2 regions of the Nonomuraea marmarensis genome follow, and region 1 is predicted to be linked to the other one. Evidence: riboswitches for the same ligand, from Rfam matches in the RefSeq annotation. Region 1 holds a riboswitch; the other holds the start of a gene.
What was found. Region 1 has a riboswitch for glycine ahead of gcvP (aminomethyl-transferring glycine dehydrogenase). Riboswitches for the same ligand answer to the same signal wherever they lie in the genome.
Positions count from the first base shown of each region.

Region 2: another riboswitch for glycine. It lies ahead of gcvT (glycine cleavage system aminomethyltransferase GcvT); the one in region 1 lies ahead of gcvP (aminomethyl-transferring glycine dehydrogenase).

Region 1 is NZ_JBICRM010000020.1:48,115-58,276, forward strand. It holds gene ACFLIM_RS29280 (response regulator) at 1-659, shown strand, start outside; gene ACFLIM_RS29285 (hypothetical protein) at 787-1,197, shown strand; gene ACFLIM_RS29290 (phosphoribosylanthranilate isomerase) at 1,208-1,801, shown strand; gene ACFLIM_RS29295 (CDP-alcohol phosphatidyltransferase family protein) at 1,911-2,492, shown strand; gene ACFLIM_RS29300 (sugar phosphate nucleotidyltransferase) at 2,497-5,001, shown strand; gene ACFLIM_RS29305 (FHA domain-containing protein) at 5,273-5,785, shown strand; gene ftsR (transcriptional regulator FtsR) at 5,853-6,506, shown strand; gene ACFLIM_RS29315 (bifunctional nuclease family protein) at 6,639-7,109, shown strand; gene ACFLIM_RS29320 (MerR family transcriptional regulator) at 7,257-7,877, shown strand; glycine riboswitch at 7,900-7,997, shown strand; glycine riboswitch at 7,998-8,110, shown strand; gene gcvP (aminomethyl-transferring glycine dehydrogenase) at 8,165-10,162, shown strand, end outside.
Region 2 is NZ_JBICRM010000003.1:383,783-393,944, reverse strand. It holds gene ACFLIM_RS07325 (SGNH/GDSL hydrolase family protein) at 1-158, shown strand, start outside; gene ACFLIM_RS07320 (hypothetical protein) at 217-969, opposite strand; gene ACFLIM_RS07315 (FadR/GntR family transcriptional regulator) at 1,088-1,792, opposite strand; gene ACFLIM_RS07310 (glutamine synthetase family protein) at 1,918-3,282, shown strand; gene ACFLIM_RS07305 (aldehyde dehydrogenase family protein) at 3,285-4,628, shown strand; gene ACFLIM_RS07300 (3-oxoacyl-ACP reductase) at 4,633-5,397, shown strand; gene ACFLIM_RS07295 (gamma-glutamyl-gamma-aminobutyrate hydrolase family protein) at 5,411-6,100, shown strand; gene ACFLIM_RS07290 (hypothetical protein) at 6,195-7,022, opposite strand; glycine riboswitch at 7,117-7,214, shown strand; glycine riboswitch at 7,215-7,311, shown strand; gene gcvT (glycine cleavage system aminomethyltransferase GcvT) at 7,346-8,431, shown strand; gene gcvH (glycine cleavage system protein GcvH) at 8,428-8,817, shown strand; gene ACFLIM_RS07275 (L-serine ammonia-lyase) at 8,872-10,162, shown strand, end outside.

The DNA of each region.
Region 1 (10,162 bases):
AGGCCCTCGTACGCGCGGGCGTGCGGATGTTGCTGCAGGCCACGGGCGATCTGGAGGTCGTGGGCGAGGCCGTGGACGGCGCCGAGGCGGTACGCCTGGCCGAGCGCCACCTGCCCGACGTGATCCTCATGGACCTGCGCATGCCCAGGGTGGACGGCCTCGAGGCGACCAAAAGGGTGCTCGCGGCCCGGCCGGGGGCCAGGGTCGTGGTGCTGACCACGTTCGCCGAGGACGCCAACGTCTACGCCGCCCTGCGCGCCGGGGCCGTCGGCTTCCTGGTCAAGGACGACGAACCGGAACGCATGGTGGACGCCGTACGCAGGGCGGCGGCGGGCGAGCAGCTCCTGGCGCCCTCGGTGCTGCGCAGGGTCGTGGAGCGTTTCCTGGCGGCCGAGGAGCAGGCCGCGGCACCCGCGGCGCCCGCCGGGCTGACCGAACGCGAACGGGAGGTCCTCGCCCTGGTCGGCACCGGCCTGTCCAACGCCGAGATCGCCGAGGAACTGCACGTGGGCGTCACCACGGTCAAGACGCACATCGCCGCCGCCATGGACAAACTGGGCCTGCGCAACCGCATCCAGGCCGCGGTCGTCGCCCACCGCACCGGCCTCGTGGACGCCTCGTTCCGCCCGGTCCGCCCGCCCCGCAACCCCGCCGGTTGAACCCGATGCCGGCCGGTCCGCCGCGCGGCGGACCGGCCGGTCATCCCGCAGGCTGACGACCGGCCGCGTCCCCCGCCACGAACATGTGGTCCTTCACCGTCTGTCGTCGAAAGGACCATTGATCATCATGCCGGAAACCATCGTCATGCCCCAGAAAACCGGCGGCCAGGTCTCGGCGGGGCTGCTCTACAGCCTGCGCATCGCCGTCGTCGCCCAGGCCGCCGCGCTGCTCGTCGCGGCCTCGTTCGCCGGACAGGCGGTGGAGTCGGACTCGCTGCTGGAGACCCACGTCATGGCCGGCATGGTCGTCCACCTGGTGGCGCTCGTGCAGATCGTCCTGGCCGTCCTCGTCTGGCGCCCCGGCCGCGGGGCCGGCTGGCCCGCGCTGGCCAGCGTCGGGCTGTTCGTCGTCGGGGCCGCCCAGCACTTCACCTGGTTGTGGCTCGGGGCGCACGTGCCCAACGGGGTGATCCTGTTCGGCCTCATCACCGCGGTGCTGATCTGGTCCTGGTCACCGGCAGCGGCCCGCCGCCGTTAGGGTCTGAAGTGTGTACGTGAAGATCTGCGGATTGAGCGAGCCCGAGCACGTGGCCACCGCCGTCGAGGCGGGCGCCGACGCCATCGGGTTCGTCATGACCCGGAGCCCCCGCAGAGTGACGCCCGAGCGGGCGGCGGAGCTGGCCGCGCTGGTGCCCGGCCACGTGCTCACCGTCGGGGTGTTCCGCGGCGAGCACCCTGACGCCGTGCGCGCGGCGGCGCTGACGTCGGGGGTGCGGGGCGTCCAGCTGCACGGCAGGCACCCGCACGGCGACTTCACCGCGCTCAAGGACCTCGGCCGCTGCCTGGTCAGGGCCGTCGACGCCGAGGCCGACCTGCGGTGCGGCGCCTACGACGAGGACCTGCTCATCGTGGACGCGCCGCACGCGGGCTCCGGGCAACCGTGGGACTGGGCGGCCGTGCGCGGCCGCCCGTCGGGCCGCTGGATGCTGGCGGGCGGCCTCACCCCGGCCAACGTGACCGAGGCCGTCGCGGCCGCCGAGCCGTGGGGAGTCGACGTGTCCAGCGGCGTGGAGACGTCGCCGGGGGTGAAGGACCCGGCCCTCATCAGGGCCTTCCTGGAAACGGTACGCCGAGGCGCCTGAGCCCGGTCGTTGGCCGGTGGGGGCGGCGTCGTGGCAGGTGAAACGGCTGGCACAGACCGGGGCCGAGGGGGGCCACTGTGTTGGAGTTCCACGCAGTAGGGTCTGCTGCGTGAGCGAAACTTCCGCGGAGGACCGGATCTGGACGGTTCCTAACCTGCTGAGCTTCCTGCGCCTCCTGGGCGTCCCCGTGTTCCTCTGGCTGGTTCTCGGGCCCAAGGCGGACGGGTGGGCGATCGGGGTCCTCGCGGTGGCCGGGTTCACCGACTGGCTCGACGGGAAGATCGCTCGGGCGTTCAACCAGACCAGCAGGCTCGGCCGGATCATCGATCCCGCGGCCGACAAGCTCTACGTGTTCGCCACCATCCTGGCGCTGCTGCTGCGCGACGTCATCCCGTGGTGGCTGGTCGCCGTCATCCTCGGACGCGAACTCTTCGTCGCGTGTTTCATCCCCGTACTCCGCAAACATGGATATAAGGCACTCCAGGTGCATTTCCTGGGCAAGGCGGCCATGTTCAATCTCATGTACGCCTTCCCTCTGCTCTTCCTTGCCTCCCACACTGGGTGGTATGCCGATATAGCACGAATTGTCGGGTGGGCGTTCGCTCTGTGGGGAACGGGCCTGTACTGGTGGGCAGGGGTGCTGTATGTGGTACAGGTGCGACAACTCGTAGCCGCGGCCAAAAAGGAGTGATCGGGTGAAGGCGGTCGTGATGGCAGGCGGGGAGGGCACTCGGCTGCGTCCCATGACCGCCAACTCGCCCAAGCCCCTGCTCCCGGTGGTCAACCGTCCGATCATGGAACACGTGCTGCGCCTGCTCAAGCGGCACGGCGTCACCGAGACGGTGGTCACGCTGCAGTTCCTGGCCGCCCTCGTGCGCAACTACTTCGGCGACGGCGACGAGCTTGGCATGAGCCTGCAGTACGCCACGGAAGACCTCCCGCTCGGCACCGCGGGCAGCGTCAAGAACGCCGCCGACCGCCTCAAGGACGACCGATTCCTGGTGATCTCCGGCGACGCCCTGACGGATATCGATTTGACCGACATGATCAGGTTTCATCGCGAAAATGCGGCCCTTGTGACTATTGGCCTGAAACGCGTGCCGAACCCGCTCGAGTTCGGGATCATCATCGTCGACGAGGAAGGCCGCGTACAACGCTTCCTGGAGAAGCCCACCTGGGGGCAGGTCTTCTCCGACACCGTCAACACCGGCATCTACGTCATGGAGCCCGAGGTCCTCGACGCCGTGGCCCCCGGCGAGCCCGTCGACTGGTCCTCGGACGTCTTCCCCGCCCTCCTCGACCGCGGCGCCGCCATCTACGGCTACGTGGCCGACGGCTACTGGGAGGACGTCGGCACCCACGACAGCTACCTCAAGGCCCAGGCCGACGCCCTGTCCGGCAAGGTCAACCTGGAGATCGGCGGCTTCGAGCTCTCACCCGGCGTCTGGGTCGCCGACTCGGCCTCGGTGGACCCCGACGCGGTGCTCAAGGGCCCGCTGCTCATCGGCGACTACGCCAAGGTCGAGGCGGGCGCCGAGCTGCGCGAATACACCGTGCTCGGCAACAACGCCGTCGTCCGCGAGGGCGCCTTCCTGCACCGGGCGATCGTCCACGACAACGTCTACCTCGGCCCCGGCGCCCACCTGCGCGGCTGCGTCATCGGCAAGAGCACCGACGTGATGGCCGGCGCCCGCATCGAGGAGAACGCCGTCATCGGCGACGAATGCGTCATCGAAGCCGAGGCGTACGTCTCCAGCGGCGTCAAGGTCTACCCGTTCAAGACCATCGAGGCCGGCGCGGTCGTCAACACCAGCGTCATCTGGGAGTCGCGCGGCCAGCGCAACCTGTTCGGCCCGCGGGGCGTCAGCGGCCTGGTCAACGTCGAGATCACCGCCGAGCTGTGCGTCCGCCTGGCCAGCGCGTACGCCACCACCATCAAAAAGGGCGAGTACGTCGTCACCTCCCGCGACTGCTCCCTGGCCGCCAGGGCGCTCAAGCGGGCCGTCATCGGCGCCCTGACCGCCAGCGCCATCAACGTGCTCGACCTGGAGGCCGCCCCGCTGCCGGTGACCCGCTTCCACACCGCCAGGGAGTCGGCGGCGGGCGGCATCGCATTGCGTACCACGCCGGGGGATCCGCAGAGCGTGGACATCGTCATCATGGACGACCGCGGCGCCGACCTCCCCCCGGCCGCCCAGCGCAAGCTCGAGCGGGTCTTCTCCCGCCAGGAGTTCCGCCGCGCCTTCCCCGGCGAGATCGCCGAGCTGGCCTACCCGGCCAGGGCCGTCGAGGACTACACCCAGGAACTGCTGCGCCACGTCGTGGTGAGCGACGTCAGGGACATGAAGGTCGTCGTGGACTGCGCGGGAGGCACCTCCTCGCTGGTGCTGCCCACGCTGCTCGGCCGCGTCGGCGTCGAGGTGCTCACCGTCAACGCCCGGCTCGACGACATCTCGCCCACCGAGACGCTCGCGGAGCGCCGCCGCGACCTGCAACGCCTGTCCGAGCTGGTCAGCTCGTCGCGGGCGGCGTTCGGCGTGCGGTTCGACCCGCTCGGGGAGCGCATCGCCCTGGTGGACGAGAAGGGCCAGCTCATCAACGAGGAACGCGCCCTGCTCGTCGTGCTCGACCTCGTGGCCGCCGAACGCAGGGGTGGCCAGGTCGCCCTCCCCGTCACCACGACCAGGGTCGCCGAGCAGGTCTGCCGCTTCCACGGCGTACAGGTGCAGTGGACCTCCACCGCGCTCGACGCCCTCACCTCGGCCGCCGCGGGCCCCGACATGATCTTCGCGGCGGACGGGCGCGGCGGCTTCGTCGTCCCGGAGTTCAGCCCCGCCATCGACGGGCTGGCCGCGTTCATGCGGCTGCTGGGCCTGGTCGCCCGCACCCGCCTGTCGCTCAGTCAGATCGACGCCAGGATCCCCGAGGTGAAGCTGCTCAAGCGCACCGTGCCCACGCCGTGGGCGGCCAAGGGCGCCGTCATGCGCTCGGTCATCGAGGCGGCCGAGGCCGAGCCCGAGGGCCACCGCGTCGACACCACCGACGGGGTGCGCGTGGCGCGCGAGGACGGGAGCTGGGTGCTGGTCCTGCCCGCGGCCGCCGAGCCCGTCACCGACCTGTGGGCCGAGGCCTCCGACGTGGACGGCGCCCAGGCCTTGATCGAACGCTGGGCCCGCATCGTGGAACAGGCCGCAAGCTGATCAACGGTCACGGAGTGTCACCGAAAAAGGCTTTGGTGATGATGTGCCCAGAGAGTGCCGCAAGATCGTAATGTAGAAACGCGCGGCGGCATGGACCACGGGGCGGGGGCGGCGGTAACTTTGTCTGCGTCCAAACCAAAGTCCAGCGCCCCGCCTTGACCTTTGCCGCTGATCAGCGTAAGTTGCGGCATTCGCAAACTTGAAAAAGCGAAGCGAGGCGCGCCCCAGAGCACCGTCGCCGCGTCTTCGCGGTAGGAGGCCGAGCCGATCGATGCCGAGCGTCTACTGCACGCAGTGCGGGCACGCCAACCCCGAGGATGCCCGTTTCTGTTCCCGCTGTGGGTCACCGCTGACCAGACCCGAGGTCTCCGGGGACACCACATCGACGATCTCCGTCGCGGGAATCGAGGCGTACGAGGCTGAGACAGGCGACATGCTCCTGGCCGAGCGGGCGCTCGTCGAGCAGCTGCCGCCCGGCGCGGCGTTGCTCACCGTGACCAGGGGGCCCAACCAGGGGAGTCGCTTCCGGCTCGACAAGGACCTGACCACGACCGGGCGCCACCCGGAGAGCGACATCTTCCTCGACGACATCACGGTCTCCCGCCGCCACGTCGAGTTCTACCGCCACCGCGGCGGCCAGTTCTCCGTGCGCGACGTGGGCAGCCTCAACGGCACCTATGTCAACAGGGAGCGGATCGAGGAGGTCCCCCTGCATTCCGGAGACGAGGTGCAGATCGGCAAGTTCCGCCTCGTCTTCCTGATGCGAGTCAACGCCGGCGCATGAGCGAGCGAAGCGAGCGACCGGTAGACACAGCCGCGTGTGCGCTCAGGTGGCCGGCGAAGGCGGCCGGATGAGCGCACAGGCGGCACGCTCGCATATGAGCATCGGGGAGGTGCTCGCGCTGCTCCAGGGCGAGTTCCCCGATGTGACGATCTCCAAGATCCGGTTCTTGGAGGGCGAGGGGCTGATCGAGCCCGAGCGCAGCCCCTCCGGCTACCGCAAGTTCACCCATCTGCACGTGGAGCAGTTGCGTTTCATCCTCACCGAGCAGCGTGACCATTATCTGCCGCTGCGGGTGATCAAGGACAGGATGGCGGAGAGCTTCGGCCGCCCGCGCGCCGTGCAGCAGAAGCAGGAGGTCAGGCTCAGCCGGGCCGAGCTGCTCGAGGCCGCGGGGATCGACGAGGAGACGCTCGACGAGCTAGAGGACTACGGCCTGCTCGCCGCGGTGGCCCGGCGCTACGACGAGGAGGCGCTCAACGTGGCGCGCAGCGTCGGCGCCCTGGCCCGCTTCGGCCTGCACGCCCGCCATCTGCGCGCGGTCAAGGCGGCGGCCGAACGCGAGTGCGGCCTGGTCGAGCAGACCGTCGCCCCCATACTCAAACGGCGCGCCCCCGGCGCCATCGGCGAGGCCGACGAGGTCGCCAGGGAGATTTCCACCCTCCTGCTCGACCTGCACGCATCCCTTGTGCGTACGGGCGTCCGGTCCGTCCTGGGGCGCTGAGACCGTAGCGAGCTGGGAGGGGAGGGCACATTCCAGGCCCGCTGGGTGTTACGTTGAAATGCAGAAGCCAGTCAGCAGAAGCGACGACCAAATAGCTGTGCCGGGTGACCGGTCAGGAATACGGAGCAGCCCGTGTTGCAGATGGAGGTCGTGGGCGTTCGTGTAGAAATGCCCACAAATCAGCCGATCGTCTTGCTCAAGGAGGCACACGGGGAGCGGTTCCTGCCGATATGGATTGGCATGACCGAGGCGACGGCCATCGCGCTGGCCCAGGCTGAGGAGCCGCCGCCGCGACCGCTCACCCACGACCTCTTCCGAGACGTGCTGAGCGCCCTGGGCGTCGGCCTGCGGGCGGTCAACATCGTCGCCCTGCGCGATGGCATCTTCTTCGCCGACCTGGTCTTCTCCAATGGGGTGGAGGTGAGCGCGCGGCCCTCCGACTCGATCGCGCTCGCCCTGCGCACCGGGGCGCGCATCTTCGCCAGCGAGGAGGTCGTCCAGGAGGCCGGGGTGATCATCCCGGACGACCAGGAGGACGAGGTGGAGAAGTTCAGGGAGTTCCTTGACACGATCACTCCCGAAGACTTCGGCAGGGCGGGGTAGGTATTTCGGTGCATTTACGCTTCACGACGCGCCGAGCCGGATCGTTGACTGGGCATGGTCACGGTCCTACGGTGCAAGTGAAACCCGTGGTCGCCCTTTACGAACCCCCAGATCAGGCCGCGGGATGAGAGAAAGCCGGAGGTCCGCGTGGCGGTCAGCAGCGGCGAGGGAAAGACGGCCGGCCAGGAAGATCCGGTGCGGCGTGAGAGCGCGCGGCAGCGTGCCGGGGAGCAGGGTCTGCTCTTCGACGAGCAGCCGGCGGCGCTGCCGGGCGACATCGGATACCGCGGGCCGACGGCCTGTGCGGCGGCCGGCATCACCTACAGGCAGCTCGACTACTGGGCGCGCACCGGCCTCGTGGAGCCCACGATAAGAGCCGCGCAGGGCTCGGGCTCCCAGCGGCTCTACAGCTTCCGCGACATCCTGGTGCTCAAAGTCGTCAAGCGGCTCCTCGACACCGGGGTGTCGCTGCAGCAGATCCGCACCGCCGTGCAGCATCTGCGTGACCGCGGGGTGGCCGACCTCGCGCAGATCACGCTCATGAGCGACGGCGTCAGCGTCTACGAGTGCACCTCGGCCGACGAGGTGATCGACCTGCTCCAGGGCGGCCAGGGCGTGTTCGGCATCGCGCTCGGCCGGGTCTGGCGCGAGGTCGAGGGCTCACTCGCGGAGCTGCCGGGGGAAAGAGCGGCGGTCGAGGACACCGTCCCGGCCGACCACCCCGCTGACGAGCTAGCCCGGCGGCGACGAGCGCGCCGCATAGTCTAGTAATCTAGGACAGCAAGGCTGACGACCCCGTGCGGGAGAGTCTCCGGACCCCAGGTCCCGGAGCGCCGAAGGAGCAACCCTCCCCGGAATCTCTCAGGCATCCTGTACCGCTCGGGCGAGGCAACTCTGGAAAGCAGGCGCGCCCGCCAGGTGTGCCTCACCGACGGTGCAAGCCCCTGTCCCGGGGTGAAGCTCTCAGGTCGCGATGAGCTCGCGCTGACAGAGGGGGAGATCCGGCACTCGTCCGCGCCCTGGCGCCGGTCTCCATAGCCTCGGGAGGCATCTCCATGACCGATCTGTCCGTTCCGCCGTTCTCCTCCAGGCATATCGGGCCATCGGCGTCCGAGCAGCAGCGCATGCTGGAGGCCGTGGGCTTCGAGTCCGTGGCGGACCTGGTGGCCGTGGCCGTTCCCGAGGCCATCAGGGCCAAGGACCGGCTCAAGCTGCCCGCCGCCGCAGGCGAGGCCGAGGCCATCGCCGAGCTGCGCGCCCTCGCCGGGCGCAACCGGGTGCTCACCTCGATGATCGGGCTGGGCTACCACGACACCGTCACGCCCGCCGTCATCCGCCGCAGCCTGCTGGAGAACCCGGGCTGGTACACCGCCTACACCCCGTACCAGCCGGAGATCTCGCAGGGCCGCCTCGAGGCGCTGCTGAACTTCCAGACGGTCGTCTCCGACCTGACGGGCCTGCCCGTCGCGGGCGCGTCCCTGCTCGACGAGGCGACGGCCGCCGCCGAGGCGATGACGCTGGCCCGGCGCGCGGGCAAGTCCAAGAGCAGTGTGTTCGTGGTCGACGCCGACACCCTGCCGCAGACCAAGGCCGTGCTCGCCACCCGGGCCGAGCCGCTCGGGATCACGCTGGTGGAGGACTCCCTGGGGGGCGGGCTGCCCGAGTGCTTCGGCGTGCTCGTCCAGTACCCGGGCGCTTCCGGGCGGCTGCGCGACTTCCGTGCCGTGGCCGCCGCCGCGCACGAGGCGGGCGCGCTCGTCGTGGCCGCCGCCGACCTGCTGGCCCTGACCCTCGTGGCCGCTCCTGGCGAGCTGGGGGCCGACATCGCGATCGGGTCCTCGCAGCGGTTCGGGGTGCCGTTCGGGTTCGGCGGGCCGCACGCCGCGTACATGTCCGTACGCGAGGGGTTGCAGCGGCAGCTCCCCGGACGCCTGGTGGGCGTGTCGGTGGACGCCGACGGCGACCCCGCCTACCGGCTGGCCTTGCAGACCCGCGAGCAGCACATCCGCCGCGAGAAGGCCACCAGCAACATCTGCACCGCCCAGGTCCTGCTCGCCGTCATCGCCGGCATGTACGCCGTCTACCACGGCCCCGAGGGGCTGCGCGGGATCGCCCACCGGGTGCACCGGCACGCCGTGGCCCTCGCGGGCGGGCTGCGCGAGGCGGGGCTCGAGGTCGTGCACCGCGAGTTCTTCGACACCGTGCTCGTACGCGTGCCCGGCCGGGCCGCCTCCGTGGTCGCCGCCGCCGTCGAGCAGGGCGTCAACCTGTGGCAGGTCGACAATGACCACGTGTCGATCTCGTGCGACGAGAAGACCGGGGCCGCCGAGGTGACCAAGGTGTGGGCCGCGTTCGGCGTCGACGGCACAGGCGACGGCACAGACGTGGGCCTGGACGCCGACGCGCTGCCCGCCGCGCTGCTGCGCGAGTCGGCGTACCTGACGCACCCGGTCTTCCACAGCCACCATTCCGAGACCGCGATGCTGCGTTACCTGCGCAAGCTGCAGGACAAGGACATCGCGCTCGACCGTTCGATGATCCCGCTCGGCTCCTGCACGATGAAGCTCAACGCGACCACCGAGATGGAGCCGATCAGCTGGCCCGAGTTCGCCGCGATCCACCCGTACGCGCCCGCCGACCAGGCCGAGGGCTACCTGGAGCTGATCGGCACGCTGGAGGGCTGGCTGGCCGAGGTGACCGGTTACGACGCCGTCTCGATCCAGCCGAACGCGGGCTCGCAGGGCGAGTTCGCCGGGCTGCTGGCCATCCGCGCCTACCACCGCGCCAACGGCGAGAGCGGGCGCGACGTCTGCCTCATCCCGTCCTCCGCCCACGGCACGAACGCGGCCAGCGCCGTCATGGCCGGCATGCGGGTCGTGGTCGTGGCCTGCGACTCCGACGGCAACGTGGACCTGGCCGACCTCGACGCCAAGATCGACAAGCACCGTGACGCGCTGGCCGCGATCATGGTGACGTACCCGTCGACGCACGGCGTCTACGAGGAGACGATCATCGAGGTGTGCGCCAAGGTGCACGACGCGGGCGGCCAGGTC
Region 2 (10,162 bases), on a different contig from region 1:
GGGCGGCGGCGACAGAGGTGCGGTGGCTGGCCACGTTCGCGGGGCCGTGGATCGGCCGCCGCCTGCGCGGCCGCTCCTCGGGCGACGGCCGCACCGCCAAGCGCCCGCTGCTCACACCGGTGACCGGCGACGATCAGTCGTCGACAGACGGAGCTTGACGTTGGACAGATCGAACTCCGTCATCCCGGCCAGATGCATCGAAGGAAGTGCCATGCCTCAAGTGTGCCGACGGCTACGCCGTGTGGAAGGCAGATCATGGCGCCCGGACAGGAATTCCTGGAAGGCGATCTTGGCCCGGATCACCGGGCGCCGCCACCGCTCCTCGCGGTGAACGGCCCGGGCCAACTTGCGCGGTGAGCGCGTGGCGAAGAACCAGTGGGCCCACGGAGAGCCGGGACGCGCCAGGCGTATCGCGCCGACCAGCAACATCGGCGGGACGAACAGGCCCGCCATCCCCGTCCAGATCTTGCCCTTGAGCAGCGTGACGACGGCCAGCACCAGGTTGGCCACGATCAGTGCGGCGGGGTCGATCAGGGTTCCGTAGTCCCAGGTGAGGGGGCGCAGGCCGATGAGGAGCAGGCCGGTGACGGCGACCGCGATGAAGACCGCGTCCACCGAGGTGCGCCCCTCCTCCTCCCAGTAGACGTCGTGCAGGTGCAGGATCAGCGCGAACTCGTCCAGCACCAGCGCAGACCCGATCCCGAACACGCAGGCCGCGGCGGCGGCCCCGGCCTGCGAATCGGACGTGACGAGGCCGGTGACGCCGCCGACCAGCATCAGCACCACGCCGAACACGACGTGGTGGATGTGCATCTCACCCACGTTGAGGTTGCGGAACCAGCCGACCTTCGCCCTGATCAGGCGGACATTGATGCGGGTGGCGATGAACGCCACGATGAGCGCGACGAAGTAACAGAACAGCGGCAGCCGTCCCGTGGCGACAATGCTTTGCTGGAACCAGTTCCCCATGACCTGAATCCGATGGTACGAGCCGTCTGCACCGTCCAGGTCACTTGCCGTGAACTGGGTGCTGCGCGCGGTCGGCCCCGTCTACCAGTTCCGCCACGAGCGGCTGCGCGCCCACCTGTCAGGACAGGAACGCTCGTAACAGGGCGGCCGTGCCCTCCAGGTGCTCGGTCACCGCCCGCCGGGCCGCGTCCGGGTCCCCGGAGAGGATGGCGTCCACGATAGCCCGGTGCTGTACGGCGGCGTGATCCAGGTTGACCTGGAGCATCGGGATGGCGTTCAGCAGGTCGCTGACCCGCGAGCGGGCGTCCGCGCACGTCGTGGCCAGCAGCGTCGAGCCGGTCAGCTCGGCGATGGACAGGTGGAAGGCCGTGTCGAGGCGGCGGTAGTCGTCGAGGCCGGCCTCGTTCAGGTCCGACAGCCTGCGCACCAGCACGGCCCGCTGCTCCTGCGTGAGGCCGGACGCGGCCAGCACCTGGGCCGCCCCGCACTCCACCGCCAGCCGGAACGTGAGGGCGTCGGACAGCTCGGCCATGCCCATCTCCGCCACGGCCTGGCGCAGGTCGCCGGCGTCCGGCTTGGGCGGGACGTAGGTGACGAAGGCGCCGCCGTAGCGGCCGCGGCGTACGTCGAGGTAGCCCGCGTCCGACAGCGCGCGGATCGCCTCGCGCAGGGTGACCCGGCTGATGCCGAGCTGGACCGCGAGCTCGCGCTCCGGAGGGAGCTTGCCGCCCGGCGCGACCACGCCCAGCTTGATCGCCTGGAGCAGCCGTTCCACGGTCTCCTCGAAGGCGTTACCGGCCCTCACCGGGCGCAACACCGTCATCAAACGCGCCGACTCGTCCAACGTGTCCTCAGGTCTTGACAAGCGATCCCGCCATACACATCAATGGTCTGAGACTAGCCCAATTAACGGGAAAGCGCGTCAGACCAGAATCGGAGCGGCGTAGCGTGAGCGAGAGCACCGGGTTCCTTACCGTCAGCGAGCTGCGCGACGACGTGGCGTTCGGGCGCATCGACACCGTGCTCCTCGCGATCGCCGACATGCAGGGCAGGTTGCAGGGCAAGAGGCTGTCCGCGCGCTATTTTCTCGAAGAGGTGCTGCACCACGGCTCGGAGGGGTGTAATTACCTGCTCGCGGTGGACGTGGACATGAACACGGTCTCCGGGTACGCGATGTCGTCCTGGGACCGCGGCTACGGCGACTTCGTGATGAAACCGGACCTGACGACGCTGCGCAGGGTGCCGTGGCAGGAGGGGACCGCGATGCTGATGGCGGACCTGGCCTGGGAGGGCGGCGACGACGTGACCGCCTCGCCCCGCCAGATCCTGCGCCGGCAACTCGCCCGGCTGGCCGAGCGGGGCCTGGCCGCGTACGTGGGGACCGAGCTGGAGTTCTGCGTCTACGAGGACAGTTACGAGGACGCATGGAAGCGCGCCTATCGGGATATGTCGCCGGCCAACCTCTATAACGTTGACTACTCGCTGCTCGGCACCGCCCGCATCGAACCCCTCCTGAGGCGGATAAGGCGGGACATGGAGGGCGCGGGCATGTACGTCGAGTCCGCCAAGGGCGAATGCAACCTGGGCCAGCACGAGATCGCCTTCCGCTACGACGAGGCGCTCAGGACCTGCGACAACCACACCATCTACAAGAACGGCGCCAAGGAGATCGCCGCCCAGGAGGGCAAGTCGATCACCTTCATGGCCAAGCCGAACCAGCGCGAGGGCAACTCCTGCCACATCCACATCTCGCTCCAGAGCCTCGAAGGGGACCCGGTCATGGCGGGCGAGGGGCCGTACGGACTCTCGCCGCTCGGGGCCCGCTTCATCGCCGGGCAGCTCGCCTGCATGCGCGAGCTCACCCTCCTGTACGCCCCCAACATCAACTCCTACAAGCGCTACGTCCCCGGCAGCTTCGCCCCCACGGCCGTCAAGTGGGGCGTCGACAACCGCACGTGCTCGCTCAGGCTCGTCGGCCACGGCCGGTCGCTGCGCATCGAGAACCGGGTGCCCGGCGGCGACGTCAACCCGTACCTCGCGGTGTCCGCGTTGATCGCGGCCGGGCTGCACGGCATCGACAACGAGCTGCCGCTGGAGGACGAGTACGACGGCAACGCCTACGACTCCGGCGCCGAGACCGTGCCGCACACGCTGCGGGACGCCCTGGCGCTGTTCGAGGGGTCGAAGCTGGCCCGCGAGACGTTCGGCAAGGACGTGGTCGAGCATTACGCGAACAACGCGCGGGTGGAACTGGCCGCGTTCGACGCGGCGGTGACGGATTGGGAGCTGTTCCGTGGTTTCGAGCGGATGTGAAGATGAAGATCGTTAATCCGGCGACGGAAGACGTCATAGCCGACGTCGAGATGGCCGACGCGGCCGAGGTCGACCGGGCGGTGGAGCGGGCCGCGAAGGCTTACCGGGGCTGGCGCGAGGTGTCGCCCGGCGACCGGGCGCGGCTGCTGCGCAGGTTCGCGGACCTGGTGGGCGAGCACGGCGACGAGCTGGCGGCGCTGGAGCTGGCCAACGCCGGGCACCCGATCGGCAGCGCCCGCTGGGAGGCCGGCACCGTACGCGACGTGCTCAACTTCTACGCCGGCGCCCCGGAACGCAACCACGGCAAGCAGATCCCGGTGCGCGGCGGTGTGGACATCACGTTCCAGGAGCCCCTGGGCGTCGTGGGCGTCATCGTGCCGTGGAACTTTCCGATGCTGATCATGTCGTGGGGCGTGGCGCCCGCGCTGGCGGCCGGCAACACGTTGATCGTCAAGCCGGCCGAATGGACTCCGCTGACCGCGCTGAGGCTGGCCGAGCTGGCCCTGGCGGCGGGCCTCCCCGAGGGGGTGCTCCAGGTGCTGCCTGGGGTAGGGGAGGTCGCGGGGGCCCGGCTGGTCGAGCATCCGGACGTGGCCAAGATCGTGTTCACCGGCTCGACCGAGGTCGGCAAGGAGATCGCCGCCAAGGCGGCGCGGCAGGTCAAGCGCGTCACGCTGGAACTAGGCGGCAAATCCGCAAATATCATCTTTGCGGACTCAGACCTGGAAAAGGCGGCAAAAACTGCGCCTTATGCCGTTTTCGACAACGCGGGGCAGGACTGCTGCGCCCGGTCCAGGATTCTCGTCCAGGCCGCCGCGTACGACGAGTTCATGGCCCTGCTCGCCCCCGCCGTACAGAACGTCGTGGTCGGCGACCCGCGCGACGAGAGCACCGAGATGGGCCCGCTGATCAGCGCCGAGCACCTCGACCGGGTGCGCGGCTTCGTCCACGGCACCCCCTACCTGCAGGGATCCTGCCCGCAGGGCAAGGGCTACTGGTTCCCGCCGACCGTGCTGACCCCGGACGTCACGGACCGGACGTTCACCGAGGAGATCTTCGGCCCGGTGGTGTCGGTGGTCCGGTTCGAGGACGAGGCGGAGGCCGTGCGGATCGCCAACGACACCCCCTACGGCCTCAGCGGCTCCATCTGGACCCGCGACGTCGGGCGGGCGCTGCGCGTGGCCAGGGCGGTCGAGTCGGGCGCCCTGTCGGTGAACTCGCACTCCTCCGTCCGCTACTGGACCCCGTTCGGCGGCTTCAAGCAGTCCGGCCTCGGCAGGGAGCTCGGCCCGGACGCCCTGGCGGCGTTCACCGAGACCAAGAACGTCTTCATCTCATCGGAGTAGTTACATGCAGCGTTTGCAGGACCGCGTAGCCGTCATCACCGGCGCGGGCAGCGGCATCGGACTGGCCACGGCCCGCCGGTTCGCCGACGAGGGCGCCAAGGTGGTGTGCGTGGACGTCGACGAGGAGGCCGGCGCCAAGGCCGCGGGCGAGGTCGGCGGGATCTTCGTCAGGGCCGACGTGACCAGCGAGGACGACGTCGTCAGGATGTTCGGGACGGCGTTCGAGACCTATGGCGGCGTGGACATCGCGTTCAACAACGCCGGCATCTCGCCGCCCGACGACGACTCGATCCTGGAGACCGGCATCGACGCCTGGCGCCGCGTCCAGGAGGTGAACCTGACCAGCGTCTACCTGTGCTGCAAACACGCCATCCCGTACATGCGGCGCCAGGGCAAGGGCTCGATCATCAACACGGCGTCGTTCGTGGCGGTGATGGGCTCGGCCACGTCGCAGATCTCGTACACGGCGTCCAAGGGCGGCGTGCTGGCGATGTCGCGCGAGCTGGGCGTGCAGTTCGCCAGGGAGGGCATCAGGGTGAACGCGCTGTGCCCGGGCCCGGTGAACACGCCACTGCTGCAGGAGCTGTTCGCCAAGGACCCGGAACGGGCGCAGCGGCGGCTGGTGCACATTCCGGTGGGCCGCTTCGCCGAGGCCTCCGAGATCGCGGCCGCGGTGGCGTTCCTGGCCAGCGACGACGCGTCGTTCATCACGGGCAGCGAGTTCCTGGTGGACGGCGGCATCTCCGGCGCCTACGTCACCCCGCTCTAGGAGGCACAACGTCGTGCGGCGTCCCGTCATCGGCATCACGTCCTACGTCGAGCCCGCGAAGTTCACGGTGTGGGAGCTGCGCGTCGCGCTGCTCCCGTACATGTACGTGGAACAGGTCGTACGCGCCGGCGGCCAGCCCGTCGTGCTGCCCCCGGCCGGCGATCCCGCGCAGGTCGTCAGCCGCCTGGACGGCCTCATCCTGGCCGGGGGCGGCGACATCGACCCGGCGAGGTACGGCGAGCCGCCGCACGACCGCACCGGCTATATCCGGAAATTTCGGGATGAGGCAGAGTTTGCCCTATTGACCGAGGCCCTCGACGCGGGCCTGCCGTTCCTCGGCATCTGCCGCGGCCTCCAGGTCCTGAACGTCGCCCTCGGCGGCACCCTCCACCAGCACCTCCCCGACGTGGTCGGGCACGCGGGGCACTCCCCCGAGCCCGGCCGCTTCGGTCCCCTCCCGATCATCGCCAAGCCCGGCACCCGCCTGGCCAAGGCCCTGGGCACGGACCCGGTGACGGTCCCGCACTACCACCACCAGGCCATCGACCGCCTCGCCCCGGGCCTCACGGCCACCGCCACCGCCGACGACGGCACGATCGAGGCGGTGGAGCCGGACTCGGGTGCCTTCACGATGGCGGTGCAGTGGCACCCGGAGGCGGCCGAGGACTGTGCCCTCTTCGAGGCCCTCGTGGCGGCCTGCTGAGGACGAACGGCACGCACGGCTCGGCCAGCGGCGCCGGTCACCGGACCGGCTCGACCAGCGGGCACTCAACCGGCCGACTCGACCAGGCGTACCCTCAGCCGACCGGCTTGAGCATGCCGTCGAGCGCGATGGCCCCCCCGCCGTACTTCTCGTCCAGCCTGCGGCGCAGGTCGTCGGTGGCCAGCCAGACCACCGCGTTCACCCGGTTCGCGATCTCGTCGGGCGACGTCGAGACCATGCCGCCGGCCAGCTCGGCCTCGATCGCCCGCTGGATCCGGTGCAGCTCGGTCTCGGTGCGCTGGGCGCCGGTCAGGCACAGCGCACCGCCCCACACCTCCCGGATCCACGCCTCCCGGCCCGACAGGTCGCCGGTGAACCTCAGGTTGAGCACGTAACGCCGCGCATCGAGTTCCTCCTCCTTGGCCGGGTCGGGCTGCGGCCCGAGCCGGTCGATCCACGTGCCGGCGAACTCCTCGGCCGTCCTGGCCCGCTCCATCGCCTCCTTCATGGTCCGCTCCGTCGTCTTCGCGGGATCGATCGGCCGCCAGCCGCCCTCGGGCTCGGGACACGGGCTCGCGAACCTGTCCTCGGCCTCCGGATCCGCCCGGGCGGGCTCGCCCGGCGGCTCCGTCAGGGTCAGCCGGGCGCCGTCCCAGGTGCCGACCACCCGGTACGACCCCCACTTCACGCCCCTCACCGACTCATGCGCCACCTTGCTCCAGTCCCAACCCACGACGTCGGGGCCGCCACACTGCGGCGGGAGCGACTGGGCGACCATCGAGCACAGCTGGGGGCCATGCCCGCCACCTTCGAGCACCGTCAGGCTGGCCTGGTACCGAGGCGGCGCGGCGGCCTCCTGGGCTCCGCAGGACGCGAGGGTCAGGGCGGCGACCAGACCGAGAGCCGCTGTTCGCCGATTCATACCCCTTGGACGTCACCGTCCCCGAGGCGGTTCACAAGAGATCAGAACGCGACAACACCCCCATCACGGCACTAGGCTTGACGGACATCACCGGCGAAACCGTGCGGGAGAGCACCCTGACAGCCGGTCAGGGTCCCTGAAGGAGCAAGCCCTCCCCGCAAACCTCTCAAGGCAAAGGACCGCGCGGCCGAGGTGACCTCTGGAAAGCAGGCCTGCGGGGCCTCGCCGAAGGTGAAAGTCCGGCAAAACTCGGGCGAAGCTCTCAGGCATCGATGACAGAGGGGGAGGATGCTGGCATCCAATCCTGTCCTGAGGTGCGACAAATGTCCCGACCTACACCGCTACGAGACGTTCACGAGAGCCTCGGCGCCACGCTCACCGACTTCGCGGGGTGGCTCATGCCCCTCCGGTACGGGAGCGAGTCCGCGGAGCACAAGGCCGTTCGCGAGGCGGCCGGGTTGTTCGACCTCTCGCACATGGGTGAGATCTTCCTGACCGGGCCGCAGGCCGGACAGGCGCTCGACTACGCGCTGGTCGGCCACCTGTCGGCACTCACGCCCGGGCGGGCCAGGTACACCATGATCGTGAACGAGCGCGGCGGGGTGCTCGACGACCTCATCGTCTACCGGCTCGGGGACGAGGAGTTCATGGTCGTGGCAAACGCCTCAAACTACGAAAAAGTCGCGGATGAGCTGAAAAATCGTGCTAAAGCGTATGACGTGGTGGTCGAGGATCGGTCGGACCAGTACGCGCTGATCGCCGTACAGGGGCCTCGCTCCCAGGAGATCCTCGCCACGCTCACCGACGCCGACCTCGACGGGCTCAAGTACTACGCGGGCCTGCCGGGGCTGGTCGACGGCCGGCAGGCGCTCATCGCACGTACCGGCTACACCGGGGAGGACGGGTTCGAGCTGTTCGTCGCCAACCAGGACGCGGTGCCGCTGTGGCACGCGCTCATGGCGGCGGGCGAGCCGCACGGACTCAAGCCCGCCGGCCTGTCCAGCCGCGACACGCTCAGGCTGGAGGCGGGCATGCCGCTGTACGGCAACGAGCTCAGCGTCGAGCTGACCCCGTTCGACGCGGGACTGGGCAGGGTGGTGAAATTCGACAAGCCGGGCGACTTCGTCGGCAGGTCGGCGCTCGAGGCGGTCAAAGACGACCCGCCCCGGCGCCGGCTCGTCGGCCTGGTCGCGCGGACCCGCCGGGTGCCGCGCCACGGTTACCCGGTCACCAAAGACGGCGCCGTCGTCGGCGAGGTCACCAGCGGTGCGCCCTCCCAGACTCTGGGCAGGCCCATCGCGATGGCCTACGTGGACACCGGCGCCGATGCAGGCCTGGCTGTGGACATCCGGGGCAGCCATGAACCTATGGACCTGGTAGAGCTGCCCTTTTACAGGAGGAACAAGTGAGCAAGATCCCTGACGACCTGAGCTACACCAAGGAGCACGAGTGGGTGGCCGGACTCGACGACGGCCTGACCGTGACCGTGGGCATCACGGCCTTCGCCGCCGACTCCCTTGGTGACGTCGTCTACGTGCAGCTCCCCGAGGTCGGTTCGACTGTCGAAGCGGGCGACTCCATCGGCGAGGTGGAGTCGACCAAGTCGGTGAGCGACATCTACACGCCGGTCGGCGGCGAGGTCGTCGAGGTGAACCAGGCCGTCGTGGACGACCCTGGCCTGGCCAACAGCGACCCGTACGGCGAGGGCTGGATGTTCAGGGTGCGTACGGAAGGCGCGGCCGAGGACCTGCTCACCGCCGAGGAGTACACGGCGCTCACCTCAGGCGAGTCCTGACCCATCCGCCGGGGCCCCATCCGGGCCCCGGCCTTTCATGAAGGGCGCACATCAATGGCGATCAGCGTCTTCGATCTCTTCAAGATAGGCATCGGCCCGTCGAGCTCCCACACGGGAGGCCCGATGGCGGCCGCGCACAAGTTCGCCCGCGGGCTGCACGAGGACGGCCTCCTGCCGCGCGTGGCCCGCGTCGAGGCGATCCTGTACGGCTCGCTCGGCCTGACCGGCAAGGGCCACGGCAGCGACAAGGCGGTCCTGCTCGGCCTGTCCGGCGAGAAGCCCGAGCTGGTCGACGTGGACTCCGTCGAAGGCCGCGTAGCCGAGATGCGTACCTCAGGCAAGATCAAACTGTACGGTACGCACGAGATCCCCTTCGTCGTGGGCCAGGACCTCGTCTTCGAACGCAAGATCTCCCTCCCCGAGCACCCGAACGGCATGCGCTTCACCGCGTACTCCGCCGACGGCTCGGAGCTCAGGCAGAAGGTCTACTTCTCGGTCGGCGGCGGCTTCGTCGTGGACGAGAACGCCACCGGCGCCGACCGCATCAAGCCGGACGACACCGTCCTCCCCTACCCCTTCACCACCGGGGAGGAGCTGCTCAAGCACTGCTCGAACACGGGCCTGTCGATCTCCGCCCTCATGCTGGAGAACGAGAAGGCGTTCGGCCGCACCGAGGCGGAGATCCGCGCGGGGATCCTGCACCTCTGGCAGGTCATGTCCGAATGCGTGCGCCGCGGCATCTCCAAGGAAGGCGTCCTGCCCGGCGGCCTCAAGGTCAAGCGCCGCGCCAACCAGCTGCACCGCCGCCTGCAGTCGGAGCCGGCGGAGAAGGACCCGCTGCAGGCGATGGACTGGGTGACGTTGTTCGCGCTGGCGGTCAACGAGGAGAACGCCGCGGGCGGCCGCATCGTCACCGCCCCCACCAACGGCGCCGCCGGGATCATCCCCGCCGTCCTGACGTACTACACCCGCTTCGTCCCGCACGCGGACGACGAGGGCGTGGTCCGCTTCCTGCTCACGGCGACCGCGATCGGCGTGCTGTTCAAGGAGAACGCCTCGATCTCGGGCGCCGAGGTGGGCTGCCAGGGAGAGGTCGGCTCGGCCTGCTCGATGGCCTCGGCCGCCCTCACGGAGGTCCTCGGGGGCACGCCTGAGCAGGTGGAGAACGCCGCCGAGATCGGCATCGAACACAACCTGGGCCTGACCTGCGACCCGATCGGCGGCCTGGTCCAGATCCCGTGCATCGAGCGCAACGCGGTGGCCTCCAACAAGGCCATCACGGCCGCCCGAATCGCCCTGCGCGGCGACGGCCGCCACTTCGTGCCCCTGGATCGCGCGATCAAGA